2 regions of the Vagococcus sp. 211 genome follow, and region 2 is predicted to be linked to the other one. Evidence: predicted binding sites of a transcription regulator. Region 2 holds the regulator's gene; the other holds the start of a gene.
The links. The regulator CtsR, encoded in region 2, represses protease genes until heat stress. The targets are predictions, from matches to a motif close to TTGGTCAAAAAAGGTCAAANA.

Region 1 (10,684 bases), 720 kb from region 2:
AAAAAAGGCTGTATCCAGATTGAAACCATCAAGAATGGAAAAGGTCAGACAGAAGATCGCTATGACTTAACTCCTGTGTACGATAAAATTAATTGGTGCATTGAAAGTGAAGAGAAGCAAGAGGTAGTAAAAAAAGAAGTGAATCAAATTGGTGAATTGTATCAACGTTTTGAGAGAGAATTTGGTAGACCGTTGTCACCTATGGAAATAGAAAATATTCAACTTTGGGTTAGTCAAGATAACTACGCTGTTGACATCATTGAGTTAGCTTTAAGAGAAGCGGTATTAAATCAAGCTTATAGTTTTAAATACATTGATCGTATCTTACTTAGTTGGGAGCGTAAAAATTTACGTTCTAAAGCCGCGATTCAAGCGAGTCAGAAGAAACGGGCAGAAGAAGTAGGTCGACAAGTAACACAAGAGAATGAAGAAGAAGAGTTACCACATATTCCTCTATACAATTGGTTAGAGAACGATCATTAAAGAAAGGTAGAATGTGATGCTGTCAAAAAAAAGAACAATAGAAGCCATTGACCGAATGAAAGAGATGTATCCAGATGCCCAGGGAGAGCTGGATCACGAGACACCTTTTCAGTATCTTATAGCGGTTATGTTAAGTGCTCAAGCAACAGATGTTTCAGTAAATAAGGCAACCCCTCGATTATTCGAAGCTTATCCAACGGCCGAGTTACTAGCGAAAGCGCCTCTAGAAGATGTATCAGACCGGATTAGAACGATTGGTTTATATAAGACCAAAGCAAAGAATATTATTAAAACCTCTCAGATTTTGGCGACACATAATAATGGACAAGTACCAGAAACGATTAAGGATTTGGTAAAATTACCTGGGGTTGGTATTAAGACAGCCAATGTCGTAGCAGGGGATATGTTTGGTGTGCCGGCCATTGCTGTGGACACGCACGTGGAAAGAGTCTCAAAACGATTACGTATTTGTAAACAGTCTGCTTCAGTTGGGGAAGTAGAAGACATGCTAATGAAAAAAATTCCTGAAGAAAGATGGGTAGACACTCACCACACGATGATTTTATTCGGTAGGTATCATTGTGTCGCAAGAAGTCCTAAATGTGAAGGGTGCCCCTTACTTGACTTATGCCAGGAAGGACAAAAAATAATGAAAAAGAAAGAGCTGGAAGCTTAATTCCAACTCTTTCTTTTTATTTTTCGATTAAAGCGATTAGCGCGTCATCGGTAATTTTTTGATCGAACACAGTATCGTTAATAATCATGGTTGGGATGAAGAACACATTAGATTCTTTTGTTTCCTCAACAATGGCTTGTAATACTTTAGTATCTGTTTGTAATGTTAGACCTAATTCTTCTTGAGCAAACCGAGCAATGTCTTCATCAGAAGCCATATTTCCCCAGATATCCTGAGTCTCGAAAATCGCAGAAATCGCGTCAATCGCAGTGTCGTCATTGGGAACATGATGATGCATAATATTCCCTTTAGCGAGTGCTGGACTTTCTTTATCAAATAATTTAATGGTGTGTTTGATTCGACCAGAAGTGACATAGTCATTCAGTAAACCATGACGTTCATCCCACCATTGTTTACAGAAAGGGCAACGTAGATTAGTGAATTCAACGACCGTAATAGGTGCGTCTTCGTTTCCTAGGGTAATGCCTAAATCTGTCTTAATTTTACTTGTATCGATAGCTTCCATAAAGTAACCCTCTTTATTTTAGATTTGAACTGTTTGTCATAACTTCATCAATTAAGCCATATTCTTTAGCTTGTTCAGCTGACATAAAGTTATCTCTATCTGTATCTTTTTCGATAACTTCAATAGGTTGACCTGTATTTTCAGATAAAATACGGTTTAAGCGTTCACGGGTATTTAAGATGTGACGTGCAGCAATCTCAATTTCAGTTGCTTGACCTTGAGCGCCTCCTAGAGGTTGGTGGATCATGATTTCTGCATTAGGTAAAGCAAAACGTTTCCCTTTTGCTCCAGCCGTTAATAAGAAACTTCCCATAGAAGCTGCCATACCTAAAACGATGGTTTGAACGTCTGCTTTGACGAAGTTCATTGTGTCGTAAATAGCCAAACCAGCTGAAACACTACCTCCTGGTGAGTTGATATATAAGAAAATATCTTTCTCAGGGTCCTGTGCATCTAAGAATAGTAATTGTGCAATCACTGCATTGGATACATTATCGTCAATGGGACCACTTAGCATAATAATGCGGTCTTTCAAAAGTCTAGAATAGATATCGTAAGCACGTTCTCCACGAGACGATTGCTCGATAACTGTAGGTATTAAATTCATATAAAGTTCCTCCTAAATTAATCATTCGCATCCTTATTTTAACATACTTCAAAAGGGTGACCTAGATAAAAGTTTAATACAAAGGTCAATAAAGGTCAAAGGATTCATCTTTCTACATATATTATGATTAAAAATAAAGGAAATTAATTGTATAATAAGTCGTATTTTTATATAGTATAATAAATAGAACAAGGGACATCTCTAGGTCTTAGGTCTGATGTGAGGTCAAATATGATAGACTATACTTGTCATATAAAAGATTTAATTGTCATTGTTTTGTAACAATAAGGAGGTCATAGGAATGAACAAAGGAAATAAAACAGGATTAATTATTGGTGGGATTGTGGTACTAATTATTGGCTGGGGTATTATGTCTTACAATAGTTTGGTATCACGTGAAGCAGAAGTAGACAGTCAGTGGGCTAATGTTGAATCTAAGTTACAACGACGTTATGATTTAGTCCCTAATTTAGTGAACTCTGTTAAAGGTAGTATGAAACAAGAACAAGAAGTATTTGGTAACATTGCAGATGCTCGAGCTAAAATGTCAGGTGCTAAATCAGTAAAAGAAGTGTCTGAAGCAAGTGGTGAAATGGAATCAGCCTTGTCTCGGTTATTGGTAGTCATGGAAAATTATCCAGAACTTAAATCAAACGAGAATGTTAATACATTGATGACACAACTGGAAGGAACAGAAAATCGTATTTCTGTTGAGCGTGATCGCTACAACAAATCGGTTAAAAGCTACAATGTTTCGATTAAACGATTCCCGAAATCAATCATCGCTAACATGTCAGGATTTGACCAAAAAGAGTACTTTGAAGCAGAAAAAGGTGCTGAAAAAGCTCCCACTGTTGATTTTGATGAGTAAAAAGTGAGTCTCTTTATATAAGGAGGTGGATGTATGCGTCACATAGAACGTGTTAAAAAAAGCATGATGAGTGGTCTTTTAATCGTCCTCTTTTTCTTTGGCTGGATGACAGGTGTTTCTGCAGATAGTATTTTTGTGGAAGATAAAGCAGGTATTTTAACAACAGAAGATAAACGTTATATAGAAGAAATAAATGAAGTGAGATTTAAAGAGTTATCAGGAAGTCCACAATTGGTCGTTGTCACATTACCAAGTCTAGATGGGGATTCGATTGAAAATTATGCAGAACAGAAATTCAAAGCCTTAGGTATCGGTGATCAAAAGCTAGACAATGGTTTTCTTTTTGTCATCTCAATTGAGGATAGAGCGTATCGTTTGGAAACAGGGTATGGGGTAGAAGATGTTATCACAGATGGTATGAAAAATGATGTGGTGACGGAGGATATCACAGAATTACTACAAGATGAAAACTATGAAGCGGCAACAATGGCAATTACGAAAAACATTGAGTCCTTAGTATTGGCAAGATATGGTGATTACGAAGCGTCTAAAGAAGCGATTATTGCTAAACAAGAGAGAGAAGATAAAATAGGTCACATGATTCTAATGGTTATCTTTGGTATATTAGCATTGGTTTTATTAGCGGTAATATGGTATTTCTTAAAACTTAATCGTTTAAAACGTCACATTCATCGAGATTACATTGATTCTAAAGTAAGAGCATTTGTCTATGATGAAGGAAACATTGGTTTAGTCAGTCATTCACCTGTGTTAGAGGAGGTAGCATTAGGGGCATTTTTAGCGAAACGCTTAATGTTTTTACCTAGTAAAAAATCCCTCTTGAATGATAAGGAAAGAATGACGGATTGGATTGAGTCTTATTTATTGAAAGACAGTGTGATTCAGTACTGGCAACATTCTAAAAAGTTGAATCCGTATTCTCTAGATATTTACTTGGATACTAAATACCGTAAGGAACTTCTAGAAACGCAGCAACAATGGCGCGATGTTCCTCGATATCCTTTAATGTCTAATCCTTATTTAACCAAGGATAAAATGGCAGATATCGGTTATTATTTGTCAGGTATTACTGAAGACCACAGACAAGCTTTGGCTGTAACAGAAAAGAATAAAGCAGTGATGTCAGAATTATGTAATGCTTATCTTGTTAAGAGAGGAGTTTCCTTTAGAAGCAACATCGACCATAATTTAGTGGTTGCTCTAATGGGATATTACTTCTTTAAAGGCAAAGACTTATCAAGAACAGATGTGTTAAATAATCTATTATTAGATGATCAAAACATGAACAGTGCGTATCGTTTTGCTGAAAAACAACGCCGTCAAATTGACCGCAATAAACGCCAACAAGCGTTGAATGATTTAACGAATATGACATTAGGTAGTTATTATATGCAAACACTCATTTGGTCTAGTTACCGTAGCAATCAAAGCGGCGGTGGCGGAGGCTTTGGAGGAGGATCAAGCTTTGGAGGAGGCTCATCTGGTGGTGGTGGGTTCTCTGGAGGTTGGTAAGAAAGAGTAAGGAGCTAACGCTTCTTGCTTTTTTTTATGCAAAGAAAGACATGGCACAACTTTGTGACAAACTCGACTCTGACTAATCTTGTAAGCGAAACCAATAGGAGATATGCTTAAGATACAATAAAAATTAAGGAGTGATTTTAATGGGGACAACATCACAAGGTTCTAAAGCGAAGGTCCAAAAATTTGGTAGTTTCCTAAGTGGAATGGTAATGCCAAATATTGCTGCATTTATTGCATGGGGGCTATTAACGGCATTATTTATTGAGACGGGTTGGTTGCCAAATGAACAGTTAGCAGAGATTGTAGGACCAATGATTACCTACTTATTACCAATCTTGATAGCCATTTCCGGTGGTAAACAAGTCTATGGTGATCGTGGAGGCGTTATTGCTGCAATAGCAACCATTGGTGTTATTGTAGGTTCTGATGTTACGATGTTTATAGGAGCAATGGCAATGGGGCCATTTGCAGCATGGGTATTGAAAAAATTCGATAGTCTATTTCAAGACAAAGTTAAATCAGGTTTTGAAATGTTATACAACAATTTTTCAAGTGGAATTATTGGCTTCTTATTAGGTATCTTAGGCTTCTTTATCGTCGGACCTTTTGTTAGTATGTTTACAGATTTAATGGGAAATGGGGTTCAATGGATTTTAGATAATGGTTTATTACCGTTCTCAAATATCTTGATTGAACCTGCCAAAATTTTATTCTTAAATAATGCTATTAATCATGGAATCTTGACACCATTAGGAACCGAGCAAGCCATTGAAGGTGGTAAGTCTATTCTATTCTTACTAGAAGCTAACCCTGGACCAGGTCTAGGTATCTTACTGGCTTACGTTATGTTTGGTAAAGGTAGTGCAAAATCATCTGCCATTGGTGCTTCTGTGATTCATTTCTTAGGTGGGATTCATGAAATTTACTTCCCTTATGTATTAATGAACCCATTATTATTCTTAGCAGTTATTGGTGGTGGGGTTGCAGGAACCTTCGTTAACTCTATTTTAGGATCTGGACTAGTTGCAGCTGCGTCACCAGGATCTATCTTTGCCATCCTAGCAATGGCACCAAAAGGTGGAATGTTATCGGTTATTTTAGGGGTATTAGCAGGAGCGGTTGTTTCATTCTTAATTGCTGCGGTTATTTTAAAGGCTTCTAAAAATGAAGAAGATACATTTGAAGAAAAAGTATCTGAAGTAAAACAAAGCAAAGCTGAAGCAAAAGGCCAACAAGTTGAAGCAGTAACACCAGTTCAAAACGACACAGTTAACAGAGTTATCTTTGCTTGTGATGCTGGAATGGGATCAAGTGCTATGGGTGCCTCTCTTCTTAGAAAGAAATTTAAAGAAGCGGGTATAGAGATTGATGTGACAAATAGTGCTATCAACAATTTACAAGAAGAACCTAACTTATTAGTGATTACTCAAATGGAATTAGCCGAACGAGCACGCGTCAAAGTGCCAAATGCTGAAATTATTCCAGTGGAAAATTTCTTGAATAGTCCAAAGTATGAAGAATTAATTCAACGATTAAAATAGTAGATAAAAAAGAATGGAGGTGTCGATATGTACTTATCCCCTAGAGAAAAAGAATTACTGACATTATTAATTAATAAGTCTGTTGGTCTGACCTTAGAGGAGTTAAGTGAAGCGTTAGGTGTTAGTAGCCGAACGTTGTATCGTACCATCCATTCTTTGAATTCTACCTTGAAGAAAATGGCTGTTATGGTTGAAAAAAACCAATCTGGACTGTGGCACGTTACAGGTACAGTATCTCAGTTACAAATATTAGAAGATTATTTATTGGAGAGTCATTCAGGATTATCTAATCAAGAACGGGAAAAATTGGTGACGGTGGCCTTATTATCCGAAGAGGATTATGTTCCAAAAGATTACTTTATGGCGAAGTTTAAAATAAGTCGAACGGTGTTAGAACAAGATTTAAAAACGATTGAGATTACGTATCGTGAATTTGGTTTGATCTTAGAGGCGCAAAAAGGCTTAGGATTAAAAGTAGTCATTGATGAACTAGAGCGGCGTATACTCATTTCTCATTTACTGTCTAATGGTATTAATGATTTTGAGTTTTTTTCCATTGTTAATGAAACGGCAACGAGTGAGAACCCCTTTTTTGATTATGTTTCAATAGAGACCTTGACTCAGTTATATCAAATGATGTTAGAAAAAGAGTTACTTCAAGAACTCAATAGTAGTGACGAACGGATTAAAGAATTTTTGATTTACATGACGGTATCATTAGATAGGATGGAGCAGCACGGCTTAAAGGAAGAGGATATTACTAGTGGGAGCTATACGGAATCCTTGTCTTTTGATTTGAAAGAATTGCTTTATCCTTTTATGCCATTGCATGTTTCACAAGAAAGTCGGTGTCTGGAATTAAAAGTAGTTCAACGTAAATTTGAAGGGATTAGGAACAAAGAAGTTATGTCTAGTATGGACTTAATTGAAACCTCTTTAGGTTTTAATATTCGTGAACTTATTTCAGGAGTATCAAAACGAATGACGATTAATTACTTTTTAGATAATACTTTATACGAAGATTTGTATAAGCATATGAGAAGTGCTTTATGGCGTATTAAAGGCAAAAAGTATGATGACATACCAGATAGTTACTATTCCCTAAAAAAAAGATACGAAGAGTTATTTGAAGCAGTGACGGAAGAATTACAACTCGTATTTGCGGGATTAGAATTCAACGATGTAGAGATCATGTATATCGTTCTTCATTTTGCTTCAGTGGGTGAGCAGTTATCTGAAACCATTTCAGCGAGAGTATTATTAGTGTGTTCTTCTGGCATGGGGACGTCAAAGATGTTAAAAAATAGAATTCAAAAATTTTTCCCTAAAATTTCTGAGCTCCGCACAACAAACGTTAGTGGGCTACAAGAAATAGAGGCACAGACATATGATTTGATTCTATCTACTTCTTATCTCAAAGGATTTAGTCATCCGTACAAAGTGGTGAGTACTTTATTGGTGCAAGAAGAGATTGATGTTATACGAGAATCATTAATGGCATTGAATCAGAACGCGCATCAGCCGGTATCTGAGATACAAGTAAAATCAATGGTGGAGGCCTTACCTCCGGTTGATTTTAGTTTATTTACCAAGAAAGTGAACGTGGCAAATCAGATTTTAAATCAATTTAAACTAGAGTTTTTCGAGAATGAGCACTTAACCTTAGATGATGTTTTATTTATCATTTCTAATAATTTTTTGCAAGACGATGACAAGAGTCATTATCTCACCAAAAAGTTAATGGACCGGGCTCAAGAATCGCCGGTTGGTTTCCCGAATACGCAGATGGGATTTTTTCACGCTACTTCAGAGGTTGTGGACACGCCAAGACTACAAATTATTGATTTAGATAAGGGCTATCCAATCCAGGATTTCAATCATGAAACGATTGAGATGAAGCGCATGCTATTTATGGTGGCCAATACGAATAAGATAGAAACAGAAGTCAATGTAATGGGATGGTTTTCTGAGATTATTGTGGAATATTTGGATGAATTTGCCACATCAGATAATGATACCTTACTTAACATTCTACAAATAAATTTAATGAATAAAGTAAAGGAAGAGGTATAAGAGATGGACTTACAAAATAAAGCAATTAAATTAAACCAAGTAGTAACAACAAAAGAGGAAGCGATTAAATTAGCCGGTCAAACCTTAGTTGATGCAGGATTTGTTCAACCTGACTACATCAATAGTATGCTAAAAAGAGAAGACGTCTTAAGTACCTATATGGGAAACTTTATTGCTATTCCTCATGGGGTAGATGGCTCACAAGATCAAATCATTGAATCAGGTATCTCTATTATCCAATTAAGCCAAAGTGTTAATTTTGGTGAACCGGGTAGTGACAAAGATGTATTAATCGTTTTTGGTATTGCCGGAAAAGGCAATGAGCACTTGGATTTGTTATCAGAAATCGCTGTGTTCTGTTCAGAAATTGAAAATGTTCAAAAGTTAGCGGAAGCAAGTACAGTAGAAGACGTTAAAGCACTCTTAGGAGGAAACTAACATGAAAGCTATTCATTTTGGAGCAGGGAATATTGGTCGTGGTTTTATTGGACAAGTCTATTCCGATAATGGTTTTGATGTGACTTTTGTGGATGTGAATGAAACGATTATCAATGCGTTGAACGACAAAAAACAATATGATATTAAGATTGTTGACACGAATGACTTAGTCAGAATTGATAAAGTTCAGGGAATCAACAGTAAGGAGCATCCTGAAGAAGTCATAAAAGCTATCACAGAGGCAGACATGATAACAACCGCTATTGGACCAAACATATTGCCTTTTATAGCCCCACTTCTAGCGGAAGGATTAATGGCTCGTCTTGAAGCAGGAAAAGAAGGGATTGACGTTATTGCATGTGAAAACATGATAGGTGGCTCATCCTTCTTAAAGGCAGAAGTTATGAAGCACGTACCAGAAGAGAAACAAGTTCAACTGGAAGAGCTCGTTGGTTTTCCAAATGCAGCCGTAGACCGTATTGTGCCACAACAACAGCACGAAGATCCTTTATTTGTTGAAGTAGAAGCTTATAAAGAATGGGTTATTGATCAAAGTGGTGTAAAAAATACTCAGATTAAATTACAAGGAGTGGATTATGCTGCATCCTTAGAACCTTTTATTGAGCGTAAATTATTTACGGTAAACACAGGACACGCAACGGTTGCGTATGAAGGGGCTAAAAAAGGCTATACAACCATTCTCGAAGCAATATCTGATAAAGATATTGAAGAGCATTTGAGACATGTTTTAAGTGAAACAGGGGAACTAATGGTAACAAAATGGGGCTTTGATGCACAAGAGCATCAACAATACATTGACAAAATCATTGGTCGTTTTAAGAACCCTAAAATTGATGATGATATTAAACGTGTGGCTCGTACACCAATCAGAAAATTAGGAAACCAAGAACGGTTTATCAAACCAACGTTAGAATTAGCCGAAAAAGAATTAAATAATCGCGCGTTAGTATCCACCATTGCGACAGTTCTTGCTTACACAGAACCCACGGATGAAGAAGCCGTTAAGTTGCAAGAAAAAATAGCAAACGAGCCTTTAAACACAGTGATAGAAGAAATAACTGGTCTGACAAATCAACCCATTATTGAGCAAATCATTCGTGATTATCAGGCTTAACCAATAAAAAACCATTCTTTCTAGTAATGATTGCTAGAAGGAATGGTTTTTTTATTATTGTAATTGTGAAATCAATGAGTAGGCGTTATAATCAAAACAAATTCAGAAACGTTGATGCAACAGTTAGTAACACTTTTTTTTCGCTATCAAAAAAATGATGATATTAATTATCTTCACATTCCGTAGCATAATGAAGACATCAAATGATGTAGGAGTGAAGAGAATGACAGATTGGTTAGGGATTAAAAACAAAGTTGCGATTGTAACAGGTGGCTCTTCAGGTATTGGAGCAAGTATCGTCGAAGAATTATTAGCAGAAGGCGTTAAGGTAGCTAACTTTGACTTAAGTGAAGGTCAATTGACACATGATAATTTATTATTTGCATCAGTAGATGTGTCAAATAGAGAGAGCGTTGAAGCAGGTTTAGCTAAAGTATTAGAAACATTTGGAACAGTGGATGCGTTAGTCAACAATGCTGGTATTAATATTCCACGATTATTAGTGGATAGCAAAGAAGCAAAAAGTGAGTTTGAATTATCAGACGCTATTTTTGACAAAATGATTGCTGTGAATCAAAAAGGTGTGTATTTAATGAGTCAAGCCGTGGGAAGAGTGTTAGCCGAAAAACAGTCTGGTGTGATCATTAATATGTCATCTGAAAGTGGTCTCGAAGGTTCTGAAGGACAAAGTTGTTACGCTGCGACGAAAGCGGCAGTTAATAGTTTCACTCGTTCTTGGGCTAAAGAATTAGGCAAACAAGGGGTTCGCGTTGTGGGAATCGCACCTGGAAT
Region 2 (10,684 bases):
CAAGCGACTGTTTATCAAAAACACAGGTCTCTGCAAAATCGAAAGATGACGTATAGGGGCTGACGCCTGCCCGGTGCTGGAAGGTTAAGAGGATGGGTTAGCAATAGCGAAGCTCAGAATTGAAGCCCCAGTAAACGGCGGCCGTAACTATAACGGTCCTAAGGTAGCGAAATTCCTTGTCGGGTAAGTTCCGACCCGCACGAAAGGCGTAACGATTTGGGCACTGTCTCAACGAGAGACTCGGTGAAATTTTAGTACCTGTGAAGATGCAGGTTACCCGCGACAGGACGGAAAGACCCCATGGAGCTTTACTGTAGTTTGATATTGAATGTTTGTGACACATGTACAGGATAGGTAGGAGCCGTAGAGCTCGGAACGCTAGTTTCGAAGGAGGCAATGGTGGGATACTACCCTTGTGTTATGACCATTCTAACCCGCGCCACTTATCGTGGCGGGAGACAGTGTCAGATGGACAGTTTGACTGGGGCGGTCGCCTCCTAAAGAGTAACGGAGGCGCCCAAAGGTTCCCTCAGAATGGTTGGAAATCATTCGTAGAGTGCAAAGGCAGAAGGGAGCTTGACTGCGAGAGCTACAACTCGAGCAGGGACGAAAGTCGGGCTTAGTGATCCGGTGGTTCCGCATGGAAGGGCCATCGCTCAACGGATAAAAGCTACCCTGGGGATAACAGGCTTATCTCCCCCAAGAGTTCACATCGACGGGGAGGTTTGGCACCTCGATGTCGGCTCGTCGCATCCTGGGGCTGTAGTCGGTCCCAAGGGTTGGGCTGTTCGCCCATTAAAGCGGCACGCGAGCTGGGTTCAGAACGTCGTGAGACAGTTCGGTCCCTATCCGTCGCGGGCGTTGGAAATTTGAGAGGAGCTGTCCTTAGTACGAGAGGACCGGGATGGACACACCTCTGGTGTACCAGTTGTTCTGCCAAGGGCATTGCTGGGTAGCTATGTGTGGAAGGGATAAACGCTGAAAGCATCTAAGCGTGAAGCCCCCCTCAAGATGAGATTTCCCATTTCTTTAAGAAAGTAAGACCCCTGAGAGATGATCAGGTAGATAGGCTAGAAGTGGAAGTGCAGTGATGTACGGAGCGGACTAGTACTAATCGGTCGAGGACTTAACCAAGATTTAAGCGGTGGACAATTATGTTGAAAGATAACTTCAAATCCAGTTTTGAGTGAATAATCACTCAGTTATAAAATAAGTGTGGTGTCGATGGCAAGAAGGACACACCTGTAACCATGTCGAACACAGAAGTTAAGCTTCTTAGCGCCGAGGGTAGTGAAGGGTTTCCCTTTGTGAGAGTAGGACGACGCCATGCTATGTATAACGTACAAAAAGGTAAGGAATTCTCCTTACCTTTTTATTTTTGTTTAAAAATAAAGCTTATAAACGAATCACTGTATAAATAGTGATTTTTTTTGTATAATAAAGGTCAGAGTTAGTCAATGAAGGTGGTGTTCAAATGAGTAATAGAAATATGTCGGATAGTATTGAAAAATATTTGAAAGAGATATTAGAGGTTCATGAGCAAATTGAAATAAGACGCTCTGAGATGGCTGACTTATTTGATTGTGTTCCTTCCCAAATTAATTATGTTATTAATACACGATTTACCTTACCTAAAGGTTATAAAGTTGAAAGTAAACGTGGCGGTGGAGGCTATATCAGAATTGTAAAAATTGATTTATTACAGCATAGTGACTATCTTTACCAAATAGGTGATAGAATAGATTCTAATCTTACAGAAGGCGAGGCTATTGCCATTTTAGATCAGTTGATGCAAGAAAATTTATTAACACAAAAAGAAAAAGAATTGATAAGTTCGATGTTGACAAGTAAATCATTATTATTAACAGAAAACAGTCATCAGTTGAGAGCAGAATTAATGTTTGATTTATTAAATCGATTAGCTTATGAGTAGGAGGAATAATAGATGAATCATGTATTTACGAAAAAGGCTTTGAACGTCTTAGGATTCGCCCAAGATGGAGCAAAATATTTTAAACAAGATCTAGTGGGAACAGAGCATTTATTGTTAGGATTAGTAAAGGAAAGTCAAGGAATTGCTGGCAAAGTGTTATTAGAACTTGGAGTTTCAGAAAAACACGTATTTGAAGAGGTTGAACAGATTGCTCAGTACGGTCCACGTAATAGAAGAAGCTTACTAAATGTGGAATTAGATTATTCACCAAGAGTAAAACAGATTTTAGCATTTGCTGGTGAAGAAGCGAAAAGATTGGGTGCTCCGAGTATTGGAACGGAACACATTTTAATTGTATTAACGAGAGATATAGATACTCTTGCTGCGAGAATTTTAATTAATTTAGATGTGGATTTAAATACTTTACGCAAAATGACCTTGAAAAAAGTAGGTGTTGATACCAAAGCTAAACCAGGTAAAGGAATGAGTAAAGGGAACCAACCTGTTGGCCCTACGCCCACACTTGATTCTTTAGCAAGAGACTTAACAGCTTCTGCAAAAGCAGGGAAATTAGACCCTTTAGTGGGACGTGAGAAAGAAGTTCAACGATTAATTCAAGTTTTAAGTAGACGGACAAAAAATAATCCTGTTTTAGTTGGTGAGCCTGGTGTTGGTAAGACAGCTATTGCTGAAGGACTGGCGCAAAAAATTGTAGAAGGCTCTGTTCCTAAGGATATGCTATCTAAACGATTAATGATGTTAGATATGGGTTCTGTTGTTGCTGGGACAAAATATCGTGGCGAGTTTGAAGATCGAATGAAGAAATTAGTTGATGAAATTTATCATGATGGTAATGTTATACTCTTTATTGATGAATTACATACCCTTATTGGAGCTGGTGGAGCGGAAGGTGCGATTGATGCTTCTAACATTTTAAAACCGGCTTTAGCTCGTGGTGAGTTACAAACCATTGGTGCAACGACGTTAGATGAGTATCAAAAATATATTGAGAAAGATTCAGCATTAGAGCGTAGGTTTGCCAAGATTCAGGTAGATGAACCCACTCCTGAGGAAACAGAAGCGATTCTACTAGGTTTAAAGGGTCGTTATGAAGAGCATCATTCTGTTGAAATTACTGACGAGGCTGTAAAAACAGCGGTTAATCTAGCTGTACGTTATATTACGGATCGACAGTTACCAGATAAAGCGATTGATTTAATTGATGAGTCTGCAGCTCGCGTGCGCCTAGAAAATGCGAACACTGTCTCACCTCTAGTCGTTCAAGGGAATAAAATTGAGAGCATTCGTAAAGAAAAAGAAGCAGCAATTATGGCTCAAGATTTTTCAGAAGCAGCGAAGTTGCGTAAGAAAGAGCAACGAGCCATGGAAAAATTTGATAAGCTCGTAGAAGAAGAAAAGCAAATGGTTGGTCATTATACAGTTAAAGTAACAGAAGAAGCCATTAATCAAGTTGTTGGACAATGGACGGGTATTCCTTTAGATCAGTTAGAGAAAAAAGAGAGTGATCGTTTACTTGAATTGGAAGCGATTCTTCATAAACGAGTAGTAGGGCAAGAAGAAGCAGTAGAAGCAGTCTCTAGAGCGATTAGACGTGCTCGTAGTGGCTTGAAAGATCCTAACCGTCCAATAGGCTCATTTATGTTCTTAGGACCTACAGGTGTTGGTAAGACAGAATTAGCTAAGACATTAGCAGAAGCTATGTTTGGCTCTGAGGATGCCTTGATTCGGGTAGATATGTCTGAATTCATGGAGAAACACAGTACAAGTCGATTGGTAGGTTCTCCTCCTGGCTATGTAGGCTATGATGAGGGCGGGCAATTAACCGAGAGAATCCGTCAAAAACCATATTCAGTCATCTTACTTGATGAGGTAGAAAAAGCACATCCAGATGTTTTCAATATTTTATTACAAGCTCTTGATGATGGTCATTTAACAGATGCGAAAGGTCGTCAGGTAGACTTTAAAAACACGATTATTATCATGACAAGCAATATCGGTGCAACGGCTATTAGGGATGAGAAAACAGTAGGGTTTAATGTACTAGACATGTCTGAAAATTATAAAGCGATGAAGTCGCGCGTTTTAGAAGAGTTGAAAAAATCGTTTAGACCTGAGTTTTTAAATAGGGTAGACGAGATGATTGTGTTCCATTCGTTAACGAAAGATGAGTTACATGATATTGTTAAAATCATGAGTGAATCCATTGTTAAGAGATTGAAAGAACAAAACATTCATTTCAAATTGACTCCTGGTGCGATTGATGTGATTAGTAAGGAAGGGTTTGATCCTGAATACGGAGCTAGACCTATCCGACGTGCTTTACAAAAAGAAGTAGAAGATCGTTTGAGTGAAGCATTGTTATCCGGTGACATTAAAGCTGGAGATCAGGTAACAATGGGAGCCTCTAAGGGTAAGATTTATTTGAAGAATACTTCACAAAAAGTGGTTCCAATATCATAATAAAACGAAGCGTTAGTTTAATAACTAACGCTTTTTTATTTGTGATAACATTGGCAAAGTAGGCGTCCTGTGGTAGGATAGTTTTGATTATGAATGGAAGGAAGTCACCCAAATGATAGAGATAACAGCAACAGCAGAATCAATTGAACAGGCCAAAGCATTACTGGAATTAGACATTGATTACTTATATGTAGGAGAGGCAACGTTTGGTCTACGCTTGCCTAAGCATTTTACTAGGGAAGAGCTGGAAGAATTAGTACAATTAACTCATGAAAAGGGGAAAAAGATTCGCGTGGCAGTGAATGCTATTATGCATCCTGAGACAATGACAAATATTCCTGATTACTTAACTTTTCTAACGAGCATAAAGGCAGATGAGATTGTTGTAGGAGACCCTGGTGTGATTCATGTATTAAGACGAGACAATTACGATCTGCCTTATATATATGATGCTGCCACAATGGTAACGAGCTCTCGACAAATTAATTTTTGGGGAAAAAGAGGCGCGATAGGTGCAGTGCTTGCAAGGGAGATTCCTTATCTGGAGTTAGTAGAACTTGCCCCTAACTTAGACATTTTTGGTGAGATACTGGTTTACGGAGCAACGTGTATTCATCAGTCAAAACGTCCTTTAGTAGAAAATTACTTCTCTTTTGTTAAGGGTGACGAAGAAACGGATAAAGCACGTAACTTATTTATTGCAGAGCCAAAGGAAGAAGAGACCCATTATTCAATTTATGAAGATCAGCATGGGACCCATATATTTGCTACCGATGATGTGAATTTAATGGATGAGTTAGATAAATTATATACTCTTGGCCTACATCACTGGAAATTAGATGGGATTTATACGCCTGGAGATAACTATGTTTCCATTGTGGCTTGTTTTATCGAAGCTAAAGAATTACTTGAAACAGGTAGATGGACAGAGGTAGAAGGCCAACGTTTATCAGAAAGTATTCGTCGTTTACATCCAAAAAATCGTTCGTTAGATACTGGATTTTTTCATTTAGATCCAGATGAAATTAAGTAAGGAGTTTAGTCATGAGACAACAATTAAAACGCCCTGAGGTATTAGCACCAGCAGGAACATTAGAAAAATTAAAAATCGCCATTCGTTATGGCGCAGATGCTGTTTATATTGGAGGAAATGCCTATGGATTACGTAGTCGTGCAGGCAATTTCTCTTATGAAGAGATGGCAGAAGGCGTGGCATTTGCCAAAGAATATGGAGCTAAAGTGTATGTTGCTGCTAATATGGTCACCCATGAGTTTGACGCGCAAGGAGCAGGCGACTTCTTTAGAGAATTACGAGACATTGGTATTAACGCAGTGATTGTTTCGGATCCGGCATTAATTGAAATCTGTATTACAGAAGCGCCAGGATTACCGGTTCATTTATCAACACAGTCTTCTGCTACTAATTATGAGACTTTAGAGTTTTGGAAAAATGAAGGATTAGAGCGTGTGGTGTTAGGCCGTGAAGTGTCTATGGCAGAGGTGGCAGCTATTAGAGCGAACACAGACATAGAAATTGAAGCCTTTATACACGGAGCTATGTGTATTTCGTACTCTGGTCGTTGCACGTTGTCTAATCACATGTCTCATAGAGACGCTAATCGTGGGGGCTGTTCTCAGTCGTGCCGTTGGAAATATGACCTTTACGATATGCCTTTTGGCGAGGAACGTCGTAGTTTAACCGATAGTGGCGAAGTCTCGGAACCCTTTTCAATGAGCGCTGTGGATATGTCCATGATTGAATCTATCCCAGATTTGGTTAAGAATGGTGTGGACAGTTTGAAAATAGAAGGACGTATGAAGTCCATTCATTATGTGTCTACAGTGTCTAATGTGTACAAAAAAGCAGTAGACAGTTACATGGAAGACCCAGAAAATTATGTGTGTCGTCAAGAGTGGATTGATGAGTTATGGAAAGTGGCTCAACGTGAATTATCAACAGGGTTCTATTATCATACACCGACAGATGAAGAACAGTTATTTGGTAAACGCCGTAAAATTCCTGTGTTCAAATTTATTGGTGAAGTATTGGCTTATGATGACACAACAAAAATAGCAACTATTCGTCAAAGAAATCATTTTAAACTTCAAGATGATATCGAATTCTATGGTCCGGGATTCACACACAGTCATCAAGTTATTACAGAGATGTGGAATGAAGACGGTGAGTCAATCGAGAAGGCGCCTAATGCTATGATGATTGTTAAAATGCCAGTGTCAACACCAGTTAAGCCAGGAGACATGATTCGCAAGAGAAAATAGAATAGAAGGAGTTCATACTAATATGGAACAATTTGATTATATTGTTATTGGTGGAGGCAGTGGTGGTATTGCCTCTGCTAACCGTGCGGGAATGCATGGAGCAAAAGTGTTATTAATAGAAGGCAATAATATTGGAGGAACGTGTGTCAATGTGGGATGTGTTCCTAAAAAAGTGATGTGGTCAGCGGCAGAGATGCGTTCGACTATGTTACATCAAGCAAAAGAATATGGCTTTAATTTAACTATGGAGGATGTTGATTTTGAAGGGTTAGTGGGCCGACGAGAAGCTTATATTGATCGATTACATGGCCTCTATATGAAAGGTTTGGCAAGCAATGGTGTAAGTTTTGTTAATGGTTATGCTAAATTTGTGGATAAGCAAGTCGTGGAAGTGAATAATATCCGTTATACAGCACCTAATATCTTGATTGCCACAGGTGGGAAAATTGTTCGCCCTGATATTCCAGGAGCTGACTACGGCATCGATTCTAATGGCTTTTTTGACTTAACAACGTTACCTAAATCAGTGGCGGTAGTAGGAGCTGGTTACATTGCAGTGGAAATTGCGGGTGTGTTAAATGGATTAGGATCAGAGACTCACTTGGTATTCCGTAAAGACCGTGTTCTTCGCGAATTTGATGAGATGTTGTCAGAGGCTTTATTGGAAAATTACAGCCAACAAGGCATGAATTTACATCCCTTATCTGTACCTAAAAAGGTGGAAAAAACAGAGGTTGGTTATCAACTAACTTTTGAAAATGAGAATACTTTAGAGGTTGAAGAAATTATTTGGGCTATTGGCCGCAAACCGCTCGTTGAAGATATTTGTTTAGAGGCAACCGATGTGTCACTCGATGAACAGGGTGCGATTAAGGTAGATGAGTATCAAAATACGACACAGGCAGGCATTTATGCAGTGGGAGACGTGATTGATAAAATCAATTTAACTCCGGTTGCCATTGCTGCTGGACGTAGACTTTCAGAACGATTATTTAATGGTAAAACAGACTTAAAGCTTGATTATAAATTAGTCCCAACGGTTGTGTTCTCACATCCAACCATTGGTACGATTGGTGTCAGTGAAGAAGAAGCAAGGTCACACTATGGCGATGAGACTGTTAAAGTATATCGTTCTAAATTTACTCCAATGCAATACGCCATTACGGATCACAAAGAGATGTGCTCGATGAAATTGGTGTGTGTTGGCAAGGAAGAAAAGATTGTTGGACTTCACGGAATTGGTTTAGGAATGGACGAGATGTTACAGGGATTTGCTGTAGCGATTAAAATGGGTGCAACGAAGGCTGATTTTGATGAAACCGTCGCCATTCATCCAACAGCATCTGAAGAATTCGTTACCATGCGTTAAGCCTTAATTTATAAAGGTTTTAAAGTAATAATCGTTAAAAATAATTTTGAATATCCTAGGTTAATAGGGTATAATGGTATTTGTTTAAAAATTGATTAAGAACAAGGAGGACATGACATGGATTTGTTAACGTTAGCAAGATTTCAGTTCGGTATGACGACAGTATTTCACTTTTTCTTCGTGCCTATGACAATTGGTTTATCTTTTGCAGTGGCTATTATGGAAACAATGTATGTTGTTAAGAAGGACGAAATTTACAAAGACATGGCAAAATTCTGGGGAAACATTTTTCTACTAGGTTTTGCAGTAGGGGTTGTAACAGGGATTATTCAAGAGTTTCAGTTTGGAATGAACTGGTCTGAGTATTCTCGTTTCATGGGGGATATTTTCGGCGCTCCTTTAGCAGTAGAGGCATTATTAGCATTCTTCTTAGAATCAACATTTATTGGATTATGGATGTTTGGATGGGATAAATTTAATAAGAAACTGCATGCAGTATTTATTTGGTTAGTGGCAATTGGCTCGACACTATCAGCATTATGGATTTTAGCAGCTAATGCATTTATGCAAAATCCAGTAGCCTATAAAATTAATGGGGTAACTAACAGAGCTGAATTAGAAAGCTTTGGAGGACTACTTAAAAACCATCAATTATGGTATGAATTCCCTCACGTTATTATGGGTGCTTTTGTAACAGGAGCATTTGTTATCGCAGGGGCATCAGCTTGGAAAATTTTACGTAATGAAGATGTACCATTCTTTAAAAAATCAATGAAATTTGCTTTGATCATTGGTTTAATTAGTTCAATTGGAACGATTGGTGCTGGACACCAACAAATGATCGCTGTAGCAGAAGATCATCCAATGAAGTTTGCAGCAATGGAAGGTATTTATGATGATACTGAGTCACCTGCACCTTGGAATTTAATTGCTGGAGTGGATACTAAAAATAAAAAAACTGACTGGGAAATTTCAGTACCGTTTCTTTTAACTGCCTTAGGTGGAAAAGATCAGTATCAAGGGATGGACTCAGTGAATGCTGATTTACATAAGCAGCATGATGAACAGTTTGGTAAAGATATGGACTATTATGTACCAGTAAAAACATTGTTCTGGGGCTTCCGATTTATGGCAGGTTTTGGAACGTTAATGGCTTTAATGGCAGCAGCTGGTTTATTCTTACTTAAAGATGACAAGTTATTAAAAATGAGATGGGCATTAAGTATTTTTGTTGCTGGGATTGCATTCCCATTCATCTCAAACACAACAGGGTGGTTAATTACTGAATTAGGTCGTGCACCATGGACTGTTTATGGACTATTCACGATTGCAGACAGTGTGTCACCAAGTGTGTCTAAGACCGATTTATTAATTAGTAATATTGTTTACTTTGCGCTATTCTTGCTTTTAGGATATGTAATGTTTGTTTTCGCGAAACGTGCTGTGAAAAAAGGACCTTACTATGTGGATGCATCAGAAGCTCGTAAAGAGGGAATCGACCCATTCGCGAAGGAGGTGTTCTAATTGAGTACTTTAGAATTAGTGTGGTTTGCTTTGATTGGAATACTATTCACTGGCTTCTTCTTCTTAGAAGGATTTGACTTTGGTGTAGGTATTGCAGTTAAAACACTCGCTCGTAACAAACGTGAAAGAGATCAAATTATTCATACCATTGGACCTGTATGGGAAACGAACCAAGTGTGGTTAATTACAGCAGGTGGAGCGATGTTCGCATCATTCCCAGAATGGTACGCGTCACTATTTAGTGGTTTCTACTTATTTTTACTCTTTGTTTTAGTGGGATTAATTATTCGTGGGGTATCATTTAAATTCAGAAGTAGTTCTGAGAACGCAAAAGAACGTAATGTATGGGAAATGACATTGTTTGTCGGAAGTATTTTAGCACCCTTCTTCCTAGGGATGATGTTCGTTGACTTAGTACGTGGTATGCCATTAGATGCTACTAAAAACGTAATGGATGCAAGCTTTGGTGATTATATTAACTTATTCGCTATTGTTGGCGGTGTTGCAGTAACCTTACTTAGTTACTTACATGGTTTAAACTACTTACGTCTTAAAACAGACGGTAAAATTAGAGAGCGTGCGTTAGCACAATCTAAAAAACTATACCCTGTTTTATTTGTTGGGTTAGTAGCATTTGCTATTTTAGCTTTCTTACAAACGGACTTCTTTGAAGCACGTTTTGTCTCATCACTTATCTTATTAGTATTGATTGTTGTGTTTGCTGTTATGGGAGCCTATGGATCATACAAAGATAAGGAAGGTTTTTCATTTATTTCTACAGGACTAGTCTTTGCAGGAATTGTAGCCTTCTTATTTAACGGGTTATTCCCACGTGTGATGGTGGCTAAAGATGCACAGTATCATTTGTTAATTGAAAATGCTTCAAGCACACCTTATACATTGAAAGTAATGACAATCGTTGTGATTATCTTACTACCAATCGTATTAGCTTATACATCTTGGAGTTATGCTAAGTTTTCAAAACGTGTCAAAATAGACAGATAAGGAGACGTACCTAATTTGATTGATAAGAATTTATTTCGTATTGATAAAATTAGGCCAGTCTTAATAGGGCTTGCAGGACTTGGTGTCCTGCA

Region 1: a site for CtsR is predicted at 2,374-2,394, ahead of clpP (ATP-dependent Clp endopeptidase proteolytic subunit ClpP). Genes of this name have one in related genera too.

What each region holds. Positions count from the first base shown of each region.
Region 1 is NZ_CM150475.1:576,543-587,226, forward strand. It holds gene ACVWM0_RS02850 (DnaD domain protein) at 1-483, shown strand, start outside; gene nth (endonuclease III) at 500-1,159, shown strand; gene ACVWM0_RS02860 (thioredoxin domain-containing protein) at 1,176-1,685, opposite strand; gene clpP (ATP-dependent Clp endopeptidase proteolytic subunit ClpP) at 1,699-2,292, opposite strand; gene ACVWM0_RS02870 (LemA family protein) at 2,594-3,163, shown strand; gene ACVWM0_RS02875 (TPM domain-containing protein) at 3,197-4,696, shown strand; gene ACVWM0_RS02880 (PTS mannitol transporter subunit IIBC) at 4,846-6,246, shown strand; gene ACVWM0_RS02885 (BglG family transcription antiterminator) at 6,274-8,319, shown strand; gene ACVWM0_RS02890 (PTS mannitol transporter subunit IIA) at 8,323-8,757, shown strand; gene ACVWM0_RS02895 (mannitol-1-phosphate 5-dehydrogenase) at 8,759-9,892, shown strand; gene ACVWM0_RS02900 (SDR family oxidoreductase) at 10,116-10,684, shown strand, end outside.
Region 2 is NZ_CM150475.1:2,116,653-2,127,336, reverse strand. It holds rRNA gene ACVWM0_RS10140 (23S ribosomal RNA) at 1-1,134, shown strand, start outside; rRNA gene rrf (5S ribosomal RNA) at 1,215-1,330, shown strand; gene ACVWM0_RS10130 (CtsR family transcriptional regulator) at 1,475-1,933, shown strand; gene ACVWM0_RS10125 (ATP-dependent Clp protease ATP-binding subunit) at 1,946-4,414, shown strand; gene ACVWM0_RS10120 (peptidase U32 family protein) at 4,527-5,447, shown strand; gene ACVWM0_RS10115 (peptidase U32 family protein) at 5,459-6,694, shown strand; gene gor (glutathione-disulfide reductase) at 6,717-8,063, shown strand; gene ACVWM0_RS10105 (cytochrome ubiquinol oxidase subunit I) at 8,181-9,587, shown strand; gene cydB (cytochrome d ubiquinol oxidase subunit II) at 9,588-10,592, shown strand; gene cydD (thiol reductant ABC exporter subunit CydD) at 10,608-10,684, shown strand, end outside.